One region of the Hydrogenispora ethanolica genome, then DNA from elsewhere that is predicted to be linked to it. Evidence: riboswitches for the same ligand, from Rfam matches in the RefSeq annotation. Region 1 holds a riboswitch; each other region holds the start of a gene.
What was found. A riboswitch is a leader RNA that binds a small molecule or an ion and turns the genes downstream of it on or off. The one in region 1 is predicted to bind S-adenosylmethionine.
Positions count from the first base shown of each region.

Region 1 (7,241 bases):
ATACCGGACGCCATTTTGTTTGGACCGAGATTTGGCTGCATTAATGTACATGGTTCATTGTTGCCGAAATACCGTGGAGCCGCTCCGATTCAATGGAGCATTCTCAACGGCGATGCCAGTACCGGCATTACTACGATGTATATGGATCAGGGTTGGGATACGGGGGACATTATCTATCAAGAAACGTTAGCAATCGCTCCCGACGAAAATTTCACCAGCCTCTATCAAAGAATGGCAAGATTAGGCGGAGAGCTGTTGGTGAAGACCTTGCAGGATGTCTCGGCCGGCATTGCGCCCCGCATTCCTCAAGACAGTACTTTGGCCACTTTAGCGCCGAAAATAAAATCCGATTTGGAAAAGATCGATTGGACATGCCCGGGCAAATCCATCTATAATGGAATCCGGGTATTCGCACCGTCTCCCGGAGCGGAAACCTTTTTGAATCAGGAACGTTTAAAAATTATAGCGGCGGTTCCTCAAGAGTTTCATGCGGCGAGTGAACCAGTGAAACCTGGGGAAATTCTGCAGATCTCGAAGGAAGGAATTGTGGTTGCCACAGGCGATACAACCTCATTGTGTCTAACCAAGGTCCAACCGCTCGGGAAGAAAGTAATGTCTGCCAACGATTTCGCCAACGGCCGACGGCTAAAACCAGGAATGATTTTTGGGAAAAAAGATTACATTATAGCTTAGGAGGGAAGGGAAATGCCGTTTTTTTACGATCCGACTTTTCTTTTGTTAATCCCCGCTGTCATTTTTACATTCTATGCCCAATTTAAGGTGCAATCCACCTTCAACAAATATCTTGATGTGCCGGCGGCTTCGGGGATGACCGGCGCTCAAGTGGCCCGGGAGTTGTTAAATAACAATAATTTGGCGGATATTCCGGTGGAATTGACTCCCGGAACTTTATCCGATCATTATGATCCGCGTTCTAGGGTGCTGCGGCTTTCTCCCGAAGTTTATCACGGGCGTTCATTGGCTTCGCTCGGTGTGGCCGCTCATGAAACCGGCCATGCCTTGCAGCACGCCCGCGCTTATGCGCCCCTCGCCTTGCGGAATAGCATTTTTCCCATTGCCAATTTTGGTTCCAATCTGGGATACATCCTGTTCTTTCTCGGGTTCTTATTCGGAGGGAACACGTTCTTAATCGATTTGGGCATTATCCTGTTTAGTTTCTTTGTATTCTTTACCCTGGTGACTTTGCCGGTGGAGTTCAACGCCAGTAACCGCGGCCTGGCGATGCTGGCGGACGGAGGCTTTTTGATGCGCGGCGACGAGGTGGGCGGCGCCAAAAAAGTACTCAGTGCCGCGGCCATGACGTATCTCGCGGCAGCTTCCATGGCGGTTTTACAACTTTTACGAATGCTTTTCCTTAGAGGCCGGCGTGATGATTAGTTCCGGACGCCTTTTGGCGCGGATGGTTTTGGACCGGGTAGAACAGAATGAATCCTACGTTAATTTGGCGCTGCATGATATTTTAGCCAGCAATCCCCAGGTCGAACAGAGAGAGCGGGCTTTCTGCACCGAACTGGTATACGGTACCTTGCGCAATCTGCTTCAGATTGATTTCATCCTCGGACGGCTTTTAAGCCGTCCTTTACAATCGTTGAAAGTTCCCGTCAAGGATACGCTTCGTCTGGCCCTCTACCAACTGCTATTTCTTCCGGAAATACCGGAAAGAGCGGTTTGCCACGCCGCTGTGGACCAAATCAAGAATTCCCGCTATTCCGGTTTGGCGGGACTGGTCAACGCGGTTCTCCGTAATTTTCTGAGAAACCGCAAGCAGATCCCTTTCCCCGATCGCGATTCCCAACCGGTGGAGTTTCTGTCCGTTACCTATTCCCACCCGGCATGGCTGGCGGAACGTTGGCTGAAGCGCTACGGATTTGAATTAGCCGAGCGGCTGATGGCCATCGATAATGAGAAACCGCCGTTAACGGTCCGGATCAATCGCCTATGTACGTCGCTCGCCGCTATCCGGCATGAATTGGCCGAAGCAGGAGTGATGTTCACCCAAGGTAACCTATTAGACGAAGCGTTAATCCTCCAATCCCTGCCCATGCCATTGGAAGAACTTCCCGCCTTTCGAAACGGCAAACTCTTTGTGCAGGATGAGAGTTCCATGTTGGTGGCCCATTTGTTGCAGCCGGCGCCCGGCGCGACGGTCGTTGACCTGTGTGCGGCACCCGGGGGGAAAAGTACTCATTTAGCCGAATTGATGAATAATTGCGGCACGATTTACAGTATTGACGACCATCCTCATAAAGTCGGCCTGATTGCCGAAAACGCCGCCCGGTTAGGATTGAAGATTATCGAGCCGCGCTTGGCCGATGCCCGCAGTTTTCAACCGCCCTCTGATGTGCCCGTCGACGCGATTCTGGTCGATGCTCCCTGTTCCGGAACGGGTGTATTGCGGCGCAGGGTGGACGCGCGTTACCGCCGGCAAGCGGAAGATAGCGCCGAATTGGTCCGGATTCAACGGGAAATTCTAGACCATGCGGCGCAATTGTTGAAGTCCGGCGGCCGGATCGTTTATAGCACCTGCACCTTGGAACCGGAGGAAAACCAAGAGCAGATTCGCTGGTTCTGCCAGGCGCATCCGGAATTCCGGCCCGTTCCGTGGCGGGAGTATCTGCCCGCTCAATTGGGGGATCACCTCGAAGACTCCTCGACTCCCTGGGCAAATGTCCTGCCTGCGTCGGGTGGGGGAGACGGTTTCTTTCTCTGCCGCTTACACAAGAGCTAGACCTTCTTTTGGAAATACTTGCAGACTCTTGGAAATGAATTGACAAACAATTCATCCTCCAAGGTCGATCTTGAGCTATCAAAGATGGAACTTGAGTGACTCAAGAATGATCTTGAGTTATCCAAGATCGTTGTTGAGCAACCAAAGATCGTTCTTGGGTCATCCAAGAACGATTGGGGATCACTAAAGATCGATCTGGAGTGACTGAAGAACGATCTTGAGCTATCCAAGATCGTTCTTGAACAATAAAAGATCGTTCTTGAACAATAAAAGATCGATCTTGAGGAGTCAAGATCGATCTTGAACGACAGGAGAGTCGTTTCTTTGATGCATTACCCCAAAATAAAGCGATCCATCAGTCGGAAACCTTCTTCAATGAACAGTCCGGTGACGGCAGCCGATTTTTCCGTAAAGCAAGCCGTTGAATGACCCGGACTCGTTTGGGTGGACTGATAAATGACAAAGGGGACCGGATCGGCGACATGGGTCTTTAAACTGAGCGGCGTGGGATGATCGGGTAACAGCATAATCTTATAATCCGGGGTCAACTCCGGCAGCCGTTCCAAAATCGGACCGAGAATCTCGCCGTCGATTTTTTCAATGGCTTTTACTTTATTTTCGACTTCACCACGGTGCCCGGCCTCATCCGGCGCTTCAACATGAAGATAGACAAAATCCTGTCCTGCGGCAAAAGCGGCCAGCGCCGCCTCGGCTTTGCCTTTATAGTTGGTGTGGACATTCCCGGTGGCTCCGGGTACTTCAATCACGTTTAATCCGGCGCAAATACCCAAGCCCTTCGCCAGATCCACCGCCGAAATTACCGAACCATGCAGCTGATACTTTTCATGAAAACTGGAAATATTCGGTTTGGTGCCTTGGCCCCAGAGCCAAATGGAGGTTGCCGGCCGCAATCCGCGCTGGATTCTCCGGAGATTGACGGGATGGTTTTTGAGGATGTCGGCGCTTTGTACCATGAATTCCAATAATTGCGCGGCGCCGTCGCCTTTCGGCAAGTGGTCATGAATCGGGCGGTCCGAAATGTCATGGGGCGGGGTCAAGCGGGAAGCGGTGGGGCCCCCGTGCCACACCATCAAATGACGGTAGCTGATTCCGGGATAAAAGTGGATCTGATCGTTGCCAAGCTGGGCTCCGATATCCTGAATTAATACAGCGGCCTCCTCAGTGGAAATCTCATCGGAACTGTAGTCAACCATTGTTTTGGCGGAATAATCGGCATCCTCCGACAAGGTCACGAGATTACAGCGGAAGGCCACGTCGGACGGGCTGAGATCGACTCCGATGCTGACCGCCTCCAACGGAGAACGTCCGGTATAATAAATTTGGGGATTATAACCCATTACCGCCAAATTGGCCACATCGCTTCCGGGGGGCATCCCCGTTGGGACGGTCCTCGCCAAACCGACTGTGCCGTGCTTTGCCAAAAAATCCATCTGGGGTTTATGACTAACTTCCAAAGGCGTCTGACCGTTTAATTCGGGAACCGGATAGTCCGCCATGCCATCGCCCAGGATTACTAAATACTTCATGAAATCACCGTCCCGGTATGATAAAATATGAAACTGTAAAAATTATAACATTTCATTAAACCCCGCTCAATAAAGTTATGATTTCATTTTTAATTTTGAAGCGCCAACTTTCAAGAAGTTTCGGAGCGAACCGGTTGAAATGATAATCGCGGTAGAGAGAAGGGTAATCAAATGAAAAGCCAACCCGCATCTTTTTATTTCATGATTTGCCTCATTTGTCTCATTGCCTCCGGAATTTTATTTTTAACTCGATTTCGGGCTCAGGTACCCGTCCGGATTGATTTTGACAAACAGTTTCAGGAGTACCGGTTATCAAAGTAAGCCCGCGAATGCCATAGGGAACATTTTCGGCAAAAAAGTCAAAATAAATAATTTTATTTAAATCCTTGACGATTCTTGATCAAAATAATATACTATTAAATTAGATTCATTCATATCCTCATCAAGAGAGGTGGAGGGACTGGCCCGATGAGACCTCGGCAACCTTCGTGTGAGAGCGAACTGGTGCCAAATCCAGCAGGGAATCCTGGCAGATGAGAGGTTATTCGCTTTTATGCCTCTTTATTGAGGCTTTTTTATTTTATGCAACTTGGAGGTGTCGCCGTGTGAAAAGTTATGCGGAGATTAATGAAAAGATTAAGCAGGGAAAGGCCGTAGTCGTTACGGCTGAAGAGATCATCGATCTGGTTCAGGAGAAGGGTTATCAGAAGGCCGCAGCGGAAATCGATGTTGTGACAACAGCCACATTTGGCCCGATGTGTTCTTCCGGGGCTTTTTTAAATTTTGGCCATTCGGATCCGCCCATTCGCATGAGCAAGGTATCGCTCAATAATGTACCGGCTTATGCGGGAGTCGCCGCGGTCGATGCCTATATCGGCGCCACCGAACTATCGGAGACTCAAGGCTTTCAATATGGCGGTGCTCATGTCATTGAAGACTTAATCAGCGGGAAACAGGTGGAGTTAAAAGCGTTATCCTACGGGACGGACTGCTATCCGCGCAAAGAGATTCATACCTATATTACCTTGCAAGACCTGAATCAAGCTTATTTATTTAATCCGCGGAATGTCTATCAAAACTATGCGGCGGCAGTGAATTCGTCTTCTAAGACCATCTATACCTACATGGGAACTTTGCTGCCGAATTTCGGCAATGTTACTTATTCTACATCCGGCGAACTCAGCCCATTACTAAATGATCCGTACTATCGAACGATTGGAATCGGCACCCGCATCTTTTTAGGCGGAACGGTTGGGTACGTAGCATGGGAAGGAACGCAACACAATCCGCTGCAAAAAAGGGCCGAAAACGGCGTGCCGCTTTCTAGCGCCGGGACATTGGCGTTGATCGGGAACCTGAAAGAGATGAAACGCGATTTTTTACGGGCTGCTCTATTTGATCGTTACGGAGTCACGATGTACGTCGGCGTGGGGATTCCCATACCGATTTTGGATGAGGAAATGTTGCGTTTTACCGCCATTTCCAACCGGGAGATTCAGACGACGATTGTCGACTATAGTGTCCCGGAACGCAGTAAACCCAACTATGGCCTGGTAAGTTATGAACAGTTGCGCTCCGGAAGAGTCACCGTTCAGGGAAAATCAGTGCCTACTGCGCCTTTGTCATCACTTTATCAAGCTCGTCGGATCGCCGCTATCCTGAAAGAGTGGATTACCCTTGGTCAGTTTACATTGACGGAACCCGTTCAAGCTTTGCCGTTAGAAAACAAACTGAATTCATTGGAGATCCACGCCAAGGAGGCTTCCCAACATGCCTAAAACGAGAATCGTTCTTTCATTCCCGCCCAGTTTGACAGAGGTGCCGTTAACCTACCATTTGGTCAAGGAGTTTGATCTGGCAATCAATATCCTAAAAGCGAAGATCACGCCCGGAGAAGAAGGGAAACTGGTCATCGAGCTTTCCAACGGTTCCGAAGCCAATATCCAAGCGGGCATCCAGTATATTATTTCTCAAGGAGTTCACGTCGAGCCGATAGGGAAGGAAATCGTGTGGAATGAAGCCGAGTGTATTCACTGCGGGGCCTGCACGGCAGTGTGCCGTTCCAAGGCGCTCACTATCGCCGCTCCGGACTGGCAGTTATCTTTTGACAAGGAACAGTGCATTGTTTGTGAATCATGCGTAAAGGCTTGCCCCATGCAGATTATTCAGGCGACTTTTTAAGTTTTTAAGATAGTGCCAGTGTTACGGCATTTTCACGTTAAGGAATACTTATAATGGATAAAGATCCGGAGTACTTAAAAAAGACGGACGTTGAAAGGGATTATCGGGCTTACCACGCCGGCGACTTAATTCGTTCCAGAGTGGTTATTGGTGAAAGCGATTTATGGATTTTGAGCGATCAGGCCGTGGAGGAGCGGGTAAAAAAATTACTGTTGGAGTTGCGGCGTCATTTAAAAGAATATATCTATCACCATCCGCTTTTTGCGAAAACGCTCGTTCCCTATCCGCCGGATTCGACAGCCTATCCCATCGTCCAATGGATGATCGATGTCTCGAGCCGGGTTCAGGTGGGTCCCATGGCGGCGGTGGCCGGCGCCGTTGCGGGGATGATCGCCCAAGACCTTCCCGACATATCCGAATTCATTATCGAGAATGGCGGCGATATTTTCCTGCGTTCGTCCAAAGAACGGATGATTGCCGTCTATGCCGGAAATTCCCCGTTTTCCCGGAGAGTGGGTTTGAAAATCGCCCCCTGTCCAAAGGGGTTGGGGGTCTGTACTTCCGCCGGTACAGTGGGGCCGTCTTTGAGTTTAGGAGAAGCCGATGCCGCAGTCATTATTGCGGAGGATGTGGCGTTGGCCGATGCTGCCGCTACAGCAACGGCTAACCAAATCCATCGAACCACCGATCTTTCCCGGGTGATTGCTTCCGTTCAGCAAATCCCCGGATTACAAGGCGCTTTACTCATTAAAGATGATCGAATG
Region 1 covers NZ_SLUN01000022.1:10,241-17,481, reverse strand. The annotation lists gene fmt (methionyl-tRNA formyltransferase) at 1-693, shown strand, start outside; gene EDC14_RS16640 (zinc metallopeptidase) at 706-1,398, shown strand; gene rsmB (16S rRNA (cytosine(967)-C(5))-methyltransferase RsmB) at 1,391-2,749, shown strand; gene EDC14_RS16630 (cofactor-independent phosphoglycerate mutase) at 3,082-4,296, opposite strand; SAM riboswitch class I at 4,733-4,836, shown strand; gene EDC14_RS16625 (homocysteine biosynthesis protein) at 4,902-6,074, shown strand; gene EDC14_RS16620 (NIL domain-containing protein) at 6,067-6,477, shown strand; gene EDC14_RS16615 (UPF0280 family protein) at 6,531-7,241, shown strand, end outside.

Region 2 (7,241 bases), on a different contig from region 1:
GCCGCCCCGGAAGAGATTCCCACCAGCAACCCTTCAGTCTTGGCCAGTTGCCGGACAGTATGGAAGGCTTCCTCGTTTTTCACTGGATAGATCTCATCGATAATCGAACGATTCAAGATATCCGGCACAAATCCGGCGCCGATTCCTTGCAGCATATGCGGACCCGGGGTTCCTCCCGACAGAACCGGGGAATTGAAAGGTTCCACTGCGATAACTTGAAGGCCGGGTTTCCGCTCTTTTAGGACTTCCCCGACTCCGGTGACGGTGCCGCCCGTGCCGACGCCCCCTACAAAAATATCGACCTGGCCGTCGCTGTCTCGCCAGATCTCCTCCGCAGTGGTCCGGCGGTGAACCGCGGGGTTCGCCGGGTTCTTGAACTGTTGCGGAATGAAGGAGTCCGGTATTTCCGCGGCTAACTCCTCGGACTTGCGGATCGCGCCTTTCATGCCTTCGGGTCCGGGAGTCAGGACCACCTCCGCACCCAGCGCTTTCAGAAGATTCCGCCGTTCGATGCTCATCGTCTCCGGCATGGTCAGAATTAACCGGTATCCTTTGGCCGCCGCCACCATGGCAAGGCCGATCCCGGTATTGCCGCTGGTCGGCTCGATGATCACCGAGCCTCGTTTTAAAACGCCCCGTTCTTCGGCATCCCGGATCATGGCCGCTCCGATCCGGTCTTTGACACTGCCCGCCGGATTAAAATATTCGAGCTTGGCAACGAGTTTCGCTTCCAATCCGTGCGCGCGGTTATAATTGGCCAATTCCAGCAGCGGCGTATTGCCGATCAGGTCGATCAGGCTGCAGGCAATCTTCGCCATCATAATCCCTCCCTGAAGTATTCGAAGTATTCATTGCTGGAAGATATGTCGCATTGAACACTCCAATGGATTGCGACCTATTTTCCCTAATTCATCAGATGGTTGATCAAAGACTTTTTTCATCTTACTATAGCCATCATAATTTTTCCTACCGGAGTTGTCAATGTCAGCTCACTCAATTGCATTGAGATCGTAGGGAGTCTCCTGATACACATAGTAATTCAGCCAATTGGTGAATAAAAGATTCGCATGGCCCCGCCAGCGCACGATCGGCGGCTGGCTGGGATCATCATTGGGATAATAGTTCCGGGGGATACTGACGGTCATGCCCTTCGCGACGTCCCGGTCGTATTCCCACTTCAAGGTCAAGGGATCATACTCGGCGTGGCCGGTGACAAAGATCCGGCGGCCGTCTTTACTGGCGACAATATAGGTTCCCGCTTGCTCCGATTCGGCCAGGATTTCCAATTCGGGCACCTTCAGGATGTCTTCCCGGCGCACCTCGGTATGGCGGGAGTGGGGCGCCAAAAAACAGTCGTCGAAGCCGCGCAGCAATTTTACATACTGCTTGGTAACGCGGTGGCTGAAGACCCCGAACATTTTGCTGGCCAGCGGATACTTGGGCACTCCGTAGTGGTAAAACAGACCGGCTTGCGCCGCCCAACAGATATGCAGCGTAGAAAAGACGTGGTGCTTGGTCCATTCCATGATTTGGCCCAACTCTTCCCAGTAGGTCACTTCTTCGAAATCCAGCTGCTCGACCGGAGCGCCCGTAATGACCATTCCGTCAAACTTCTGGTCCTGTACTTCCCGAAAGGTTTTATAAAAAGCTTCCAAATGTTCCGGAGCGGTATTTTTGGACTGATGGCTTTCGGGAAACAACAGGGTGATGTCGACCTGCAGCGGCGAATTGCCGAGCAGCCGCAACAACTGCGTCTCCGTGGTGATCTTGGTAGGCATCAGGTTCAGGATCGCGATCCGCAGCGGCCGGATGTCCTGATGAAATGCGCGGTCCTCCGGCATGACGAAGATGTTCTCATTCGTCAGCGTCTCGGTAGCCGGCAAATTGTCCGGGATTTTGATGGGCATGGAAAGACCTCCTTGAAAGTAGTATTCGCAAAAAAACCTCTTCCGAAAGGAAGAGGCTTGGTTGGCTCGTTCCTCTCATCTCCCAGGTTTCCCTGTAGGAATTGGCACCGCGCGACGCTGCCGCCGGTTGCCGAGGGATCATCGGGCCTTTCCCTTCCCCTCTCTGGATAAGAGCGCTTGCTTATGATTATTGATCAAAATTATAAGTATTGCCATATCATTAGTCAAGTTAAATTCGAAACTTCCGCCAAGTTTTTGGGCGGACGCCAGCGGGTTTTCCCATCCGCTGCATGCAAAAATTTTACTTGACACTTCATCCGGCTTATAATATAGTATATACAAAATATTCCTATTAAATTTATAGGAATTGACAAGATTAGAATACCTTATCCAGAGAGGTGGAGGGACTGGCCCGAAGATGCCTCGGCAACCATCGTGATATCCAGACGACATGGTGCCAATTCCAGCGAAACTGAGCAAGTTTCGAAAGATAAGGGGGTTTAAAAAAGCTACCCCCTTTCTTGACAAAGGGGGTTTTTATTTTTGGGAAGAACTAGAAGCCAGCCCTCGTCAGCTCCCTGCCAAACCCCACGATTTGAACGGCCATCGACTCATTACGAAGGAGGAATTATCCATGTCCAACAATTATCACTGGGAAACTCTCGCGGTACACGGCGGCCAAGAGGCCGATCCGACCACCGGAGCGCGGGCGGTGCCGATCTATCAGACCTCATCGTACCAATTCAAAGATACCGAACATGCCGCCAATCTTTTCGGCCTGAAGGAGTTCGGCAATATCTACACCCGGCTGATGAATCCCACCTCCGATGTTTTCGAAAAACGCCTTGCCGCGCTGGACGGCGGCGTCGGCGCCTTGGCGGTGGCCTCGGGCCAGGCCGCGATCTCGCTGGCGATTTTAAACATCGCCCAGACCGGCGATGAGATCGTCTCCGCCGACAATCTTTACGGCGGCACCTATAACCTATTCCATTACACATTGGCGCGGCTTGGAATCACCGTCAAGTTCGTCGATTCCAGCGATCCGCAGAACTTCGAAAAAGCCATCACCGAAAAGACCAAAGCCATTTACGGCGAATCCATCGGCAATCCGAAGCTGGATGTCCTGGATTTCGAAGCGGTGGCGGAGATCGCGCACCGGCATGGCCTGCCGTTTATCGTGGATAATACCTCCACTCCCTACCTGATTCGCCCGATCGAACACGGCGTGGATATCGTGGTTTACTCCGCCACCAAGTTCATCGGCGGCCATGGCACTTCCATCGGCGGCGTCATCGTCGATTCCGGAAAATTCGACTGGACGAACGGCAAATTCCCGCTGATCGCCGAGCCCGACCCGAGCTACCATGGGATCAATTTCGTGGAAGCGCTCAAGCCCATCGGCAACATCGCCTATATTCTGAAGGCCCGCGTCACGCTGCTGCGCGATCTGGGGCCCGCGCCCTCGCCCTTTAATTCTTTCTTATTCTTGCAAGGCCTGGAGACGTTACACCTGCGGATGCCGCGCCACAGCGAAAATGCCTTGAAAGTCGCGACGTTCCTCAAAGAGCACCCCAAAGTCTCCTGGGTCAACTACCCGGGGCTGCCGGACAGCCCGCAATATCAGAAGGCGCAAAAATACTTGCCGCAGGGCGCCGGCGCCCTCATCGGATTCGGCGTGAAAGGCGGCAAGGAGGCGGGCGTGCGTTTCATCAATCATGTCAAGCTCCTCTCGCACCTGGCCAACATCGGCGACGCCAAGTCGCTGGTGATCCATCCGGCTTCAACCACGCACCAGCAGTTGTCCGAAGCGGAACAACTGGCCACGGGAGTGACGCCCGACTTCATCCGGCTGTCGGTCGGAATTGAGCATGGCGCCGACATCATCGCCGATATCGACCAGGCGCTCGCCCAAGCCTGAGCCCGCTGCCGAGCCAAGCCTCGCCCGAGGACCCGGAGCTCTCATCTCCGGGTCTTTTTCATGCCGCAGTTTATGAAGGCTTTTTCAAGCGCCGGGGTTCCGCCCCGGGAACCAGTCGCGGCCCGTCCATAAAACAGGGTCCATCGGGCCAGAATAATCCGGATGATATTTCACTTTGACAGCGGGAGCTTCGCCATATATAATTTTAGTGATTCAAACGAAACTTGCAGGGAAAATGGCAGCACGCCGGGCCCGGAATGGTGGAGGCCATCCGGGACGGCCCGGGCCGCTTGTTTCCCAAGGAGGATAGGATGTCAGAACCTAAGCAACACCGTTTTAGCCGTTTCGAACTCCTGGTCGGAGCGGAAAAATTAGCCAAGCTCAACACCGCGCGGGTCGCCGTGATCGGACTGGGCGGCGTCGGCTCATATACCGTCGAAGCGCTAGCCCGTGCCGGAGTCGGCTGGTTGATCCTGGCCGACTACGACGAGATCTGCCTCACCAACACTAACCGCCAGCTTCATGCGGTTCATGGCAACTACGGCCGTTCCAAGGTGGAAGTCATGGCCGAACGGGTGAAAGCCATCAACCCCGAGGCAGTGGTCGTCACCTGGAAAGAGTTCGTAACCCCGGAAAACATGGAGACTATCCTGCATGGCCGGATCTCTTACGTGGTGGATGCCATCGATACCGTCTCCTCGAAAGTGGCGCTGATTCGCCACTGCCGCGAACAGGGGATTCCGGTGATCTCCGCCATGGGGACCGGGAACAAATTCGATCCGCTGGCCCTAACCATCTGCGACATCAGCCGGACCCACACCTGTCCGTTGGCCAAGGCGGTCCGGAAAGCCCTGCGCGAGCAGGGGATCACCGACGGCGTCAAAGTGGTCTACTCCACGGAACAACCGGTGGAACCCCGCGGCGATGTTCTCACCTGTCACGGCGGCTGCATCTGCCCCCACCGCGACGATCAGGTTTACAACTGCACCAAGCGGCGCCAGATTCCCGGCAGCACCTCCTACCTGCCGCCGATCGCCGGCCTAATGATGGCGGGAGCCGTGATCCAAGATCTGCTGGCGGAATAAACATCCTGCCAACCGGTCCGGCTGAACGAGAATGATTGGATATCGCAAAAACCGCTTTCCCATCTTTGGCAAGCGGTTTTTTCGTGGATTGGCAATGGCCCGGCTTCGCAGCGGCTTTCGATTTCAGATTCGGAGCCTTTCATGATAATTTCCGGAAATCCAATTTTATCCCGCCACATTTTTATCAAATTATCCCGTAAATTTAATTTTAATGATGGATTTTTCGATTTGAAATTTCGCCAATTGAATTTCCCGGCTGGAATTTTCAATTTCTCCTCTTACAAATCCGATCTGCCGGCGTGAATTTGCAATTTTCCATCCTGCAAATTCAATTGGCGCGAGTGAATTTACAATTTGTCCCCATGCAAATTCAATTGGCGAGATCGCTTTTCCCATTTGCAGGCATGCAAATCCGTTGGGCGGTCCCGATTTTCATGAGGATGAACCCGCGCCGCCTCTCTTCGGCCCTCATGTCAAATCGTCCATCGTGCCCTATCCGTTCCGGGATTATTCCCTGTCTTGCGGCGATGGCGCCGCCGGGATAAAGACCGTGAATGTCGATCCCCTGCCGGGTTGGCTCTCCACCGTGACGGTCCCCTGATGGGCGTCGACGATCGCCTTGACGATGGCCAATCCGATGCCGGAGCCGCCCGAGAGACGGTTGCGCGAGGGATCGGCGCGGTAAAAACGCTCGAAGATATTCGGCAGATCCGCGGCGGCGATCCCGATCCCGGTATCGCGGAGTACCATTTGGACGCCCCTCTGCTGTGGGGCGATGACCATTTCCACCCGCCCGCCCGCAGGCGTGAACTTCAGCGCGTTGGCCAGCAGATTCACCAGGACCTGACTGAGCTTGTCGCGATCGGCGAGGACCGGGGCCGGGATCGGGCCGGTCCGCAGCTCCAGCGCCACGGATTTATTCTTGAACTCATGCTCAAAATTCAAAACAATGGCCCGGGCCAGTTCTCCCAGATCAAACCGGGTCCGCTCCAGTTTGAGATCCTCCCCCTCATATTTGGAGAGTTTATGAAGGTCCTGAACCATTCGGCTGAGCCGCAGGATCTCCTCATGGCAACTTTTCAAGCGGGACGGGTCGGCCGCCCAGATCCCGTCGATCATCGCTTCCAAATGGCTCTGGACCGTCGCCAGCGGGGTCCGGAGCTCGTGGGCCACGTCCGCCGAGAGCCGTTTCCGGAGCAGCTCCTGTTTTTGAAGGGAATCGGCCAGGCCATTGATGGCTCCGGTCAACTGATGCAACTCCTTGATGTCGGTGCGGTGCTCGACCCGTTGTTCATAGCGGCCCTCGGCAATCCGCCCGGTGGTCTCGATCACCCGGGAAATGGGCGCGCTGACGCTCCGGGCCATCGCGACCCCGACCACCAGGGCGACCAATAAAGTGCAGACGGTCACTCCCAAGAGGATCCGGTTCAAAGTGTTGATAAAGGCCAGGTCGGTATCGGTATAAAAAAACGGTCCGTAATATCCAATCTCTACCGAACCGACGGTTTGAAATTGATTTTTGGCGGAATAACGGGCCACGGTATAACCGCCGTTCCAGTTGGGGTAACGGCTGGACATATTCCTGGCCATGTGCGACAGCATCTGCTGGCAGAGCCCATTGTTGTGCCGGGTGGCGTCCCAGATTACTTCTCCCCCGGCATCCCTGACCTTTACGATCATTCCCTGCTCCAGGGCGTTGATGCCGATGGCCTGCACGGTGGTTTCCTTCCAGACTCCGGGGGCCTGATACTGGCGGGCGAGCAACGCCACAGTCTGGCGGTTCCGCTCCTCTTGCCGCTCTTTGACATAGTCGCGGAACTGCCGTTCCAAGAGAAAGTTCGCGGCCAGACTGACCAGGCAAACGACGCTGATGGCCACCAGAACATAGGATAAAGACAGTTTCCAGCGCAGGCTAATCACGTCATTCACCGCCAAATCGGTATCCGACCCCGTGAACCGTGATCACATAGCCGGGATTTTTGGGGTCGGATTCGATTTTCTGCCGCAAATTCTTGATGTGGGTATCGATGGTCCGGTCGAAACCGTCGTAATCCTCGCCCAACGCCATGAAGACCAGTTCTTCCCGGGTAAAAGTCTTGCGGGGATACTTCACCAGGGTCAGTAAGATCTTATACTCGTTGGGAGTCAGATTCACTGCCGCTCCGTTCTTGCGCACCACACGCGTCAGGCTATCGATCTCCAGGTCACCGTCGCGGAAAGAAAGCAGATTGGCCAGAGGCAGGCTGTCGGGATCGGTCCGGCGCAGCACCGCCTCGACCCGGGCCACCAGTTGCCTGGGACTGAACGGTTTGGTAACATAGTCATCGGCCC
Region 2 covers NZ_SLUN01000008.1:70,861-78,101, reverse strand. The annotation lists gene cysK (cysteine synthase A) at 1-818, opposite strand, end outside; gene metA (homoserine O-acetyltransferase MetA) at 990-1,907, opposite strand; SAM riboswitch class I at 1,980-2,081, opposite strand; SAM riboswitch class I at 2,291-2,404, shown strand; gene EDC14_RS08675 (homocysteine synthase) at 2,542-3,825, shown strand; gene EDC14_RS08670 (tRNA threonylcarbamoyladenosine dehydratase) at 4,137-4,910, shown strand; gene EDC14_RS08665 (hypothetical protein) at 5,100-5,306, opposite strand; gene EDC14_RS08660 (sensor histidine kinase) at 5,418-6,839, opposite strand; gene EDC14_RS08655 (response regulator transcription factor) at 6,832-7,241, opposite strand, start outside.
Region 2: it holds a riboswitch for S-adenosylmethionine, as region 1 does, so the genes downstream of both, metA (homoserine O-acetyltransferase MetA) here and EDC14_RS16625 (homocysteine biosynthesis protein) in region 1, are expected to answer to the same signal.

Region 3 (7,241 bases), on a different contig from region 1:
TTGGGCGATACCATGCCGGCGCATTGGAAGGCCTGGTCGGAAACGGGGCGAAAATACGGCTTCGACTATCCGAAGGAGCTTTTTTATCAGAATGCCGGGATGCCCAGCCGGGCGATTGTCGCCCTGATCAACCGCGACTGCGGACTGCGCCTGGATCCGGAGCAGGTTACTGCCGCCAAAGATGCGGCGTATTTACGGCACATCCGGGAGGTTCAGCCGCTGGAGCCGGTGGTCGCGTTGGTGCACAAGTTTCACGGTCAGCTGCCGATGGGCCTCGGCACCGGAGAATGCCGGAAGATCGCCCTGCAGAACATCGGAGCCCTGGGTTTGCAGAAATACTTCGCGGCGTTGGTCAGCTGCGACGATGTGGCCCAGCCCAAACCGGATCCCGAAACCTTCTTGCGCTGCGCCGATCGCCTGGGCGTGGCGCCCGAGTATTGCCAGGTCTTCGAAGACGGCGAGCTGGGATTGGAGGCGGCGCGGCGGGCCGGGATGATCGCCACCGATGTCCGGCCCTTCTTGATTCCGAGCGGGGCGGAAGGCCCGGAGGCGCATTCGCAGAAACTGCGGGTATCCTGAGAGAATGAATTTCGGAACCTCGATAAAAAAGCCTTTTCCCCAAACCGGGAAAGGGCTTTTTTTAGGCAGCTTACCCGGCGGAATGAACCGGGTCCGCAACAGACGCGGGTGGCGGAGTCGCTAGAGTAAAAGGTTTTGTGACCGGAGATGCTCGCTTAATTCCTGGGAATCCCAGCGCGGGAACTGAGCAAACTGGCGCAGTTGCTGTGGAACCCCGCGCGGTAACCGCGTAAGCCTGCACCGTTTCCGGGGAACCTTGCACAGTAATTGTGCGAGCTCGCGCAGTCGCCGGGCGAGGCTGCCCGGTTGCCGGGTAAGTTGACGCAGTCACGGGGGATGCTTGTTCCGTTGCCGGGAATGTTTAGAAGCCATGTGATAAAGTCCTCAAATTCGGAAATCACTCTTTCAAAGGATTAAAAATCGACTTTATCACTTGCTTCTCTGAGCTTTTGTGTTCACCCTGGCCTTCGGACAGGGTTTATCACAACGCTTTTAGGCCCTTGAAAAAAAGCACGGTTCGGCCATGCCCTTGCATTGTTGAACCGCTCATATGGGCCATCGGAGCAGAGCGGGGGAAGTTTTGATCCGCCAGATGGCGCTTTGGCGGCTCAGAGTGTGAGCCGGGTCTTGAGGCCCATGATACCGGTAACCGCGCCACCGTTTTCGGAAGGAATTCTCCCGACGCCGGCGAATCTTAGTAGCCGAACGGCTTCCGGCCGTTGGCAAAAACGTTTTGAGAAGCCGGCAATCCGTAACGCGAAGGAGGAATCCATGCTCTATCTGACAGTCTTTTTGAGCGGCGCGATCCTGATGTCCTTGGAGATGGTCGGCAGCCGGATCCTGGCGCCGTCGTTCGGCAGCTCCATCTATATCTGGGGCTCGCTGATCGTGGTGGTGATGGCCGCCTTGACCCTCGGATACTACGGCGGCGGCCGGCTGGCCGACCGCCGGCCCGATCTCGGCATGCTCGGCTTGATCCTGGGGCTGGCCGGAGTCTATGTCGGGTTTCTGCCTTTCTGGAGCACTCCGGTGAATATCCTCTGCAGCGGCTTCGGACCGCGCACCGGTTCCCTCCTGGCGGCCCTGGCTTTCTTCTTCCTGCCCAGCCTGCTGCTGGCGACCATCTCGCCGTTCGCAATCAAGCTCGCCACCAGCAACCTGACGACCATCGGCAATACCGCCGGCCATCTTTCGGCCATCTCCAGCGCCGGCAGCATCATCGGCACCTTGTTGACCTCGTTTTTCCTGATTCCGGCCATCGGCGTCCGGAATATCGTTCATAGCCTGGGCGCGCTACTGTTGGGCCTGGCCCTCTTGATCCTGGTCGCCGTCGAGCTGGAGCGGCGCCGGACTGCCGGCGCTCCCGAAGCGGCCGGCTCCCGGGCCGGAGCCTTGCGCCGCTGGCGAATCTTCCTGGTCCTGCTGGCCCTGGCGCTGTTGGGCTTTTTCTGGCGTTCCACCCCGCAGCGGACCTCCTTTTACACCCCGGAAGAGATCCGCTACGAACGCGATTCGTTGTACCATCACGTGATCGTGGCCCAGGTGGGCACCAGGCGCAACCTCCACTTCGACAACTCCTACCAGAGCGCCATGGATCTGGACCAGCCGCTGGAGATGGTCTTCGGCTATACTTCCTACCTCCATCTGGGCGTGGTCGCCGTCCCCGAGCCGGAGCGGATGCTCTTCATCGGGCTGGGCGGCGGATCGGCGCCCAAGAAGTTCCTCCACGACTACCCCAGCCTGAAACAGGTGGACGTGGTGGAGATCGACCCCGAGGTGGTCCGGGTGGCCCGCGATTATTTCGCGCTGCCCCGTACCGCCAAGCTCCGGGTCTATACTCAGGACGGCCGGCTCTTCGTGGACCAGCGGGCCGGGGCCATCGCGGCCGGTAAAATCCGTCCCTACGACCTGGTGGTCATCGACGCCTATTCGGAGAGCACCATTCCCTACCACCTGGCGACGTACCAATTCTTCCGCTCGGTCCGCCGGGTGCTGGACCGGGACGGCGCGGTCGTCTCCAATGTCATCGGCGCCATCAAGGGCTCGCGCAGCGGCCTGCTCCGGGCGATGGGCCATACCTATGCGGCGGTCTTTCCCCAGGTTTACCTCTTCCCGGTGGGGATCTGGGATGAGAGTGACAGCTATGAGCGGAATATGATCCTGATCGCTACCCGCAACCCGCGCCGCTGGTCCCCCCGGACCTGGCGGGACCGGGCAGAGGCGCTGTTCCGCGCGGGCCGGATCCGCGAGGATGTGCCGTCCTATGCCCAGACGCTGGTGGATGAGCCCCGTTTGCGCAAGAATGGCTGGTACGAAGGGTTGTCGCTGCTCACCGACGATTACGCGCCGGTGGATACCTTGCAGAATCCGTTGCTGTAAACCGCGGCCTCATGGACGACCGGCGGGAAAACGATGGAAGTTGTTGCTCCGCCCCCGGCGCTCCGGTATAATGGGGAAGTATAACGTTTTAGCAAGCTGATGGGCAGCGCGCCGGGGCATAACGCCCAAGGCGCGCTGCCCATTCGAGGTGGACTGGCGATGACCATAACCATTAAAGACCTGGCGGAGATGGCCCGGGTCTCCACCGGCACCGTTTCGCGGGTGATCAACGGCGGTCCCGGCGTGGGGGAAGAGACCCGCAAACGGATCTTAAAACTCATCAAAGAGCTGGACTACCAGCCCAATGCCTCGGCCCACGGCCTGGCGGCCAAACGCTCGGGCAATATCGGGGTGATCATCCCGCATACCGGCGGTTATTCCATGGCCACCGCCTATTGGCCGGGCCTGTTGACGGCGATCACCGAACGGGCGGCCGCTCAAAACTATAATGTGCTGCTCTCCACCGCCCGGTCCGAGGAGGACGTGGCTTCAGCCTATCAGTCGATCCTGAAGGGCCGGCGCATCGACGGGCTGATCATCGGCGCGGAGCAGTTCGGCGACAAGCAACTGGCCGAGCTCCTGCTGAAGGATTTCCCCTTCGTGATGGTGGGCAAGAGCGTTAGCATCTCCCATTACTATGTGGATGTGGACAACGCCGGCGGGGCGCGGCGCATGACCGAGCATTTGATCGGCTTGGGCCACCGCCGCATCGCCATGCTGGCGGGGCCGGAGCATTACCCCAGCGTCATCGCGCGGGTGGGCGGTTTTCGACAGGCCATGGCGGCCGCCGGGCTCGACCCGGGGCTGGTTTACCACTGCCCGTACTGGACCTTGCGGGCCGGCGAGATCAGCCGGGAGATCATCCGCTCGGGGATAGGGGTCACGGCGATTTTTGCCGCTGCCGGCGACTTGGTCACCGGGGTGTTACAGGCGGCCCGGGAAGAAGGGCTGCGCTTGCCGGAGGACCTGGGCGTGGCGACTTTTGACGATCACCCGCTCTACAATTATTTCGCGCCGGCTATCAGCGCGGTCCGCCAGCCCATCGCGGCGCTGGGCGAGGCGGCCGCCGTTCAATTGTTCCGGCTGATGCACGGGGAGATTCCCGAGGAGAAGGGGATCGTCCTCCCGACCGAATTAGTGATCCGGGCCTCCTGCGGCCGGCCGGGCTTGAAAACGGAAGCCGGGCGGGTCGCGCCGGAAACCACCTCTTGACGAAGCGGCCGGATTATGGTAGAATAATCAGAAATTACTGATAAATTCCATAATTTTAGTGGGTATTCCAATTTCATATTCGACCGAAACAGACTCTTATCGAGAGAAGGGGAGGGACCGGCCCAATGAACCTTCGGCAACCTTGTGCGCGAGCAGGGTGCCAATTCCGGCAGGGTAACCTGGCAGATGAGAGAGGACAGCGCGTTCATGCAGGCCTCTTTCCACCGGAGAGAGGCTTTTTGGTTTGACGAGGAGGAAGTCCGATGAAGATCGAAACCGTTCTGGCCCATGCGGGCCTCTGTACCGACGCGCCGACGGGGGCGGTGAGCACCCCGATCTACCAGACCGCCACCTTTCGCCATCCGGCGTTGGGCGTGAGCACGGGGTATGATTATTCCCGCTCGGTCAACCCGACCCGCCAGGCGCTGGAACAGGTCCTGGCCGAACTGGAACGGGGCGACCGCGGCTTCGCCTTCGCCTCGGGGATGGCGGCGCTCACCGCGGTGCTGATGGCCTTCTCCGCCGGCGACCATATCGTGGTCTCGGACGACCTTTACGGCGGAACCTACCGGCTGCTGGAGCGGAACTTCAAGCCGTTCGGGATCGCCGCCAGTTACGCCGATGCCACCGCCTTGGAGGCGCTCGAACGGGCGGTGCAGCCCGGCCGGACCAAGGCGCTGCTGATCGAGACGCCCACCAATCCGCTGATGAAAGTGACCGACCTGGAGCGGGTCATCGCCCTGGGCCACGGGTTGGGGCTGGCGGTGATCGTCGACAATACCTTTATGACTCCCTACCTCCAACGCCCGTTGGAGCTGGGGGCCGATTTGGCGGTCCATAGCGGCACCAAGTTTTTGAGCGGCCACAACGATCTGCTCTCGGGGATCGTGGTCGCCCGGACCCCGGAGTGGAGCGAGCGGATCCGCTTCGTTCAGAATTCCACCGGCGCGGTCCTGGGGCCGCAGGACAGCTGGCTGATGCTGCGCGGCCTTAAGACGCTGGCCCTCCGGCTGGAACGGCAGCAGGCCAACGCCGCCGGAATCGCCCGCTGGCTCGCGGCGCACCCGGCCGTGGGGCGGGTGCTCTACCCGGGCTTGCCGGACCATCCCGGCCACGCGATCCTGGCCCGCCAGGCCTCGGGCTTCGGAGCGATGCTCTCCTTCACCGTGAAGGATCCGGCCCAGGTGGAACGGCTCATCAACCGGGTCCGGGTGATCACCTTCGCCGAGAGCCTGGGCGGGGTCGAGAGCCTGATCACTTACCCGGTCCGGCAGACTCACGCCGACATTCCGGCGGAAGTCCGGGAGCGGATCGGAGTGACCGACGACCTGCTGCGGCTGTCGGTGGGGATCGAAGCCCTGGAAGACCTCATCGCCGATCTGGAACAGGCCATGCAATGACGCCGGGCCGGCTGTCCCCCGGAATATTTCGAGGAGTGAATCGTGATGAAATATGCCACCCGAATCCTGCATAACGGGAATGAACTGGACCCGCGCACCGGCGCCCTGAGCATCCCGATCTATCAAGCCTCCACCTTCCACCAGCCCGATGTGGAGCATCCCGGCGCTTACGACTATTCCCGCTCCGGGAATCCGACCCGGGAGGCGCTGGAGAACACCCTGGCGGCACTGGAGAACGGGACCCACGCCTATGCCTTCGCCTCGGGGATGGCCGCCACCGCCTCGGCCCTTTCCATTCTGGAGCAGGGCGACCATATTGTGGCCACCGAGGATATCTACGGCGGCTCCTACCGCGTCCTGAACCGGTTCTTCAATAAATTCGGGCTGGAGACCAGCTTCGTCGACATGACCCGGCTGGAGAACATCGAGGCGGCCATCCGTCCCAACACCAAGGCGCTCTTTTTGGAGACGCCCTCCAACCCGCTGCTGAAGATCACCGACATCCGCGGGGCGGTGGCCATCGCCAAGGCCCACGGGCTGCTGACCCTGCTCGACAACACTTTCATGTCCCCTTATTTCCAGCGGCCGCTCGATCTGGGGGTCGACATCGTCGTCCACAGCGCCACCAAGTTTCTGGGCGGCCATAGCGACGTCATCGGCGGCGCGGCCATTACCCGCTCACCGGAGCTGGCCAAGCGGATCTATTTCGTCCAGAACGGTTTCGGGGCCATCCTGGGGCCGCAGGACTCCTGGCTGCTATTGCGGGGGATCAAGACCCTGCGCGCCCGGATGGAGTTGCAGCAGCAAGCGGCGCTGTTCATCGCCGAATGGCTGAGGCGGCAGAACTGGGTGACCGCAGTCTATTATCCCGGCCTGCCCGACCACCCCGGCCAGGCGATCCACCGGGGCCAAGCCTCGGGCCACGGCGCGGTGCTCTCCTTCAAGACCGATGCCGCCGCGCGGGCCTTGGCCATCATGAAGCAGGTCAAGCTGTGGTCGGTCGCGGTCAGTCTCGGCGGCGTCGAGTCGATCCTCTCCTATCCGGTCAAGATGTCCCATGCGTCGCTCCCCGCTTCGGAGCGGGAACGCCTGGGGATCACCGCCGACCTGATCCGCCTGTCGGTCGGCCTGGAAGATCCGGAGGATCTGGTCGCCGACCTGGAGGCCGGGATTCGGTAACCGGTTTCGTTTTAGCAAGGAAACGGGGTTGCTGCCGCGGTTTGGCGCTGCCTTGCGTGGCTGGTCCGTGACTTTGGAATATCGGCAGTACGGCGGGAAACCGCTCTGGAGGAATGGCAATGACTCAAGAGATTATCGAGTTTCAGCAAGTTACCAAGGTCTACCGGCAAAAGGGCGCCGAAGTAGTGGCCCTGCGCGACGTCAACCTGACCGTCGCCCGGGGCGAGATCTTCGGCATCATCGGGCTGAGCGGCGCGGGCAAGAGCACGCTGCTCCGGAGCATCAACCGGCTGGAGGTGCCGCAGTCCGGACGGGTGCTGGTGGACGGTTCGGACATCACCGGCCTGAGCGGCCCGGCCTTGCGCCAGGCCCGCCGCAAGATCGGGATGATCTTTCAACACTTCAATCTGCTGGCTTCGCGCACGGTCCGGGGGAATATCGCCTTTCCGCTGGAGATCGCCAAAGTGGCGCCGGCCGCGATCGAGCGGCGGG
Region 3 covers NZ_SLUN01000005.1:208,636-215,876, forward strand. The annotation lists gene EDC14_RS06620 (HAD family hydrolase) at 1-579, shown strand, start outside; gene EDC14_RS06625 (fused MFS/spermidine synthase) at 1,351-2,958, shown strand; gene EDC14_RS06630 (LacI family DNA-binding transcriptional regulator) at 3,118-4,170, shown strand; SAM riboswitch class I at 4,264-4,363, shown strand; gene EDC14_RS06635 (trans-sulfuration enzyme family protein) at 4,434-5,570, shown strand; gene EDC14_RS06640 (trans-sulfuration enzyme family protein) at 5,616-6,749, shown strand; gene EDC14_RS06645 (methionine ABC transporter ATP-binding protein) at 6,881-7,241, shown strand, end outside.
Region 3: it holds a riboswitch for S-adenosylmethionine, as region 1 does, so the genes downstream of both, EDC14_RS06635 (trans-sulfuration enzyme family protein) here and EDC14_RS16625 (homocysteine biosynthesis protein) in region 1, are expected to answer to the same signal.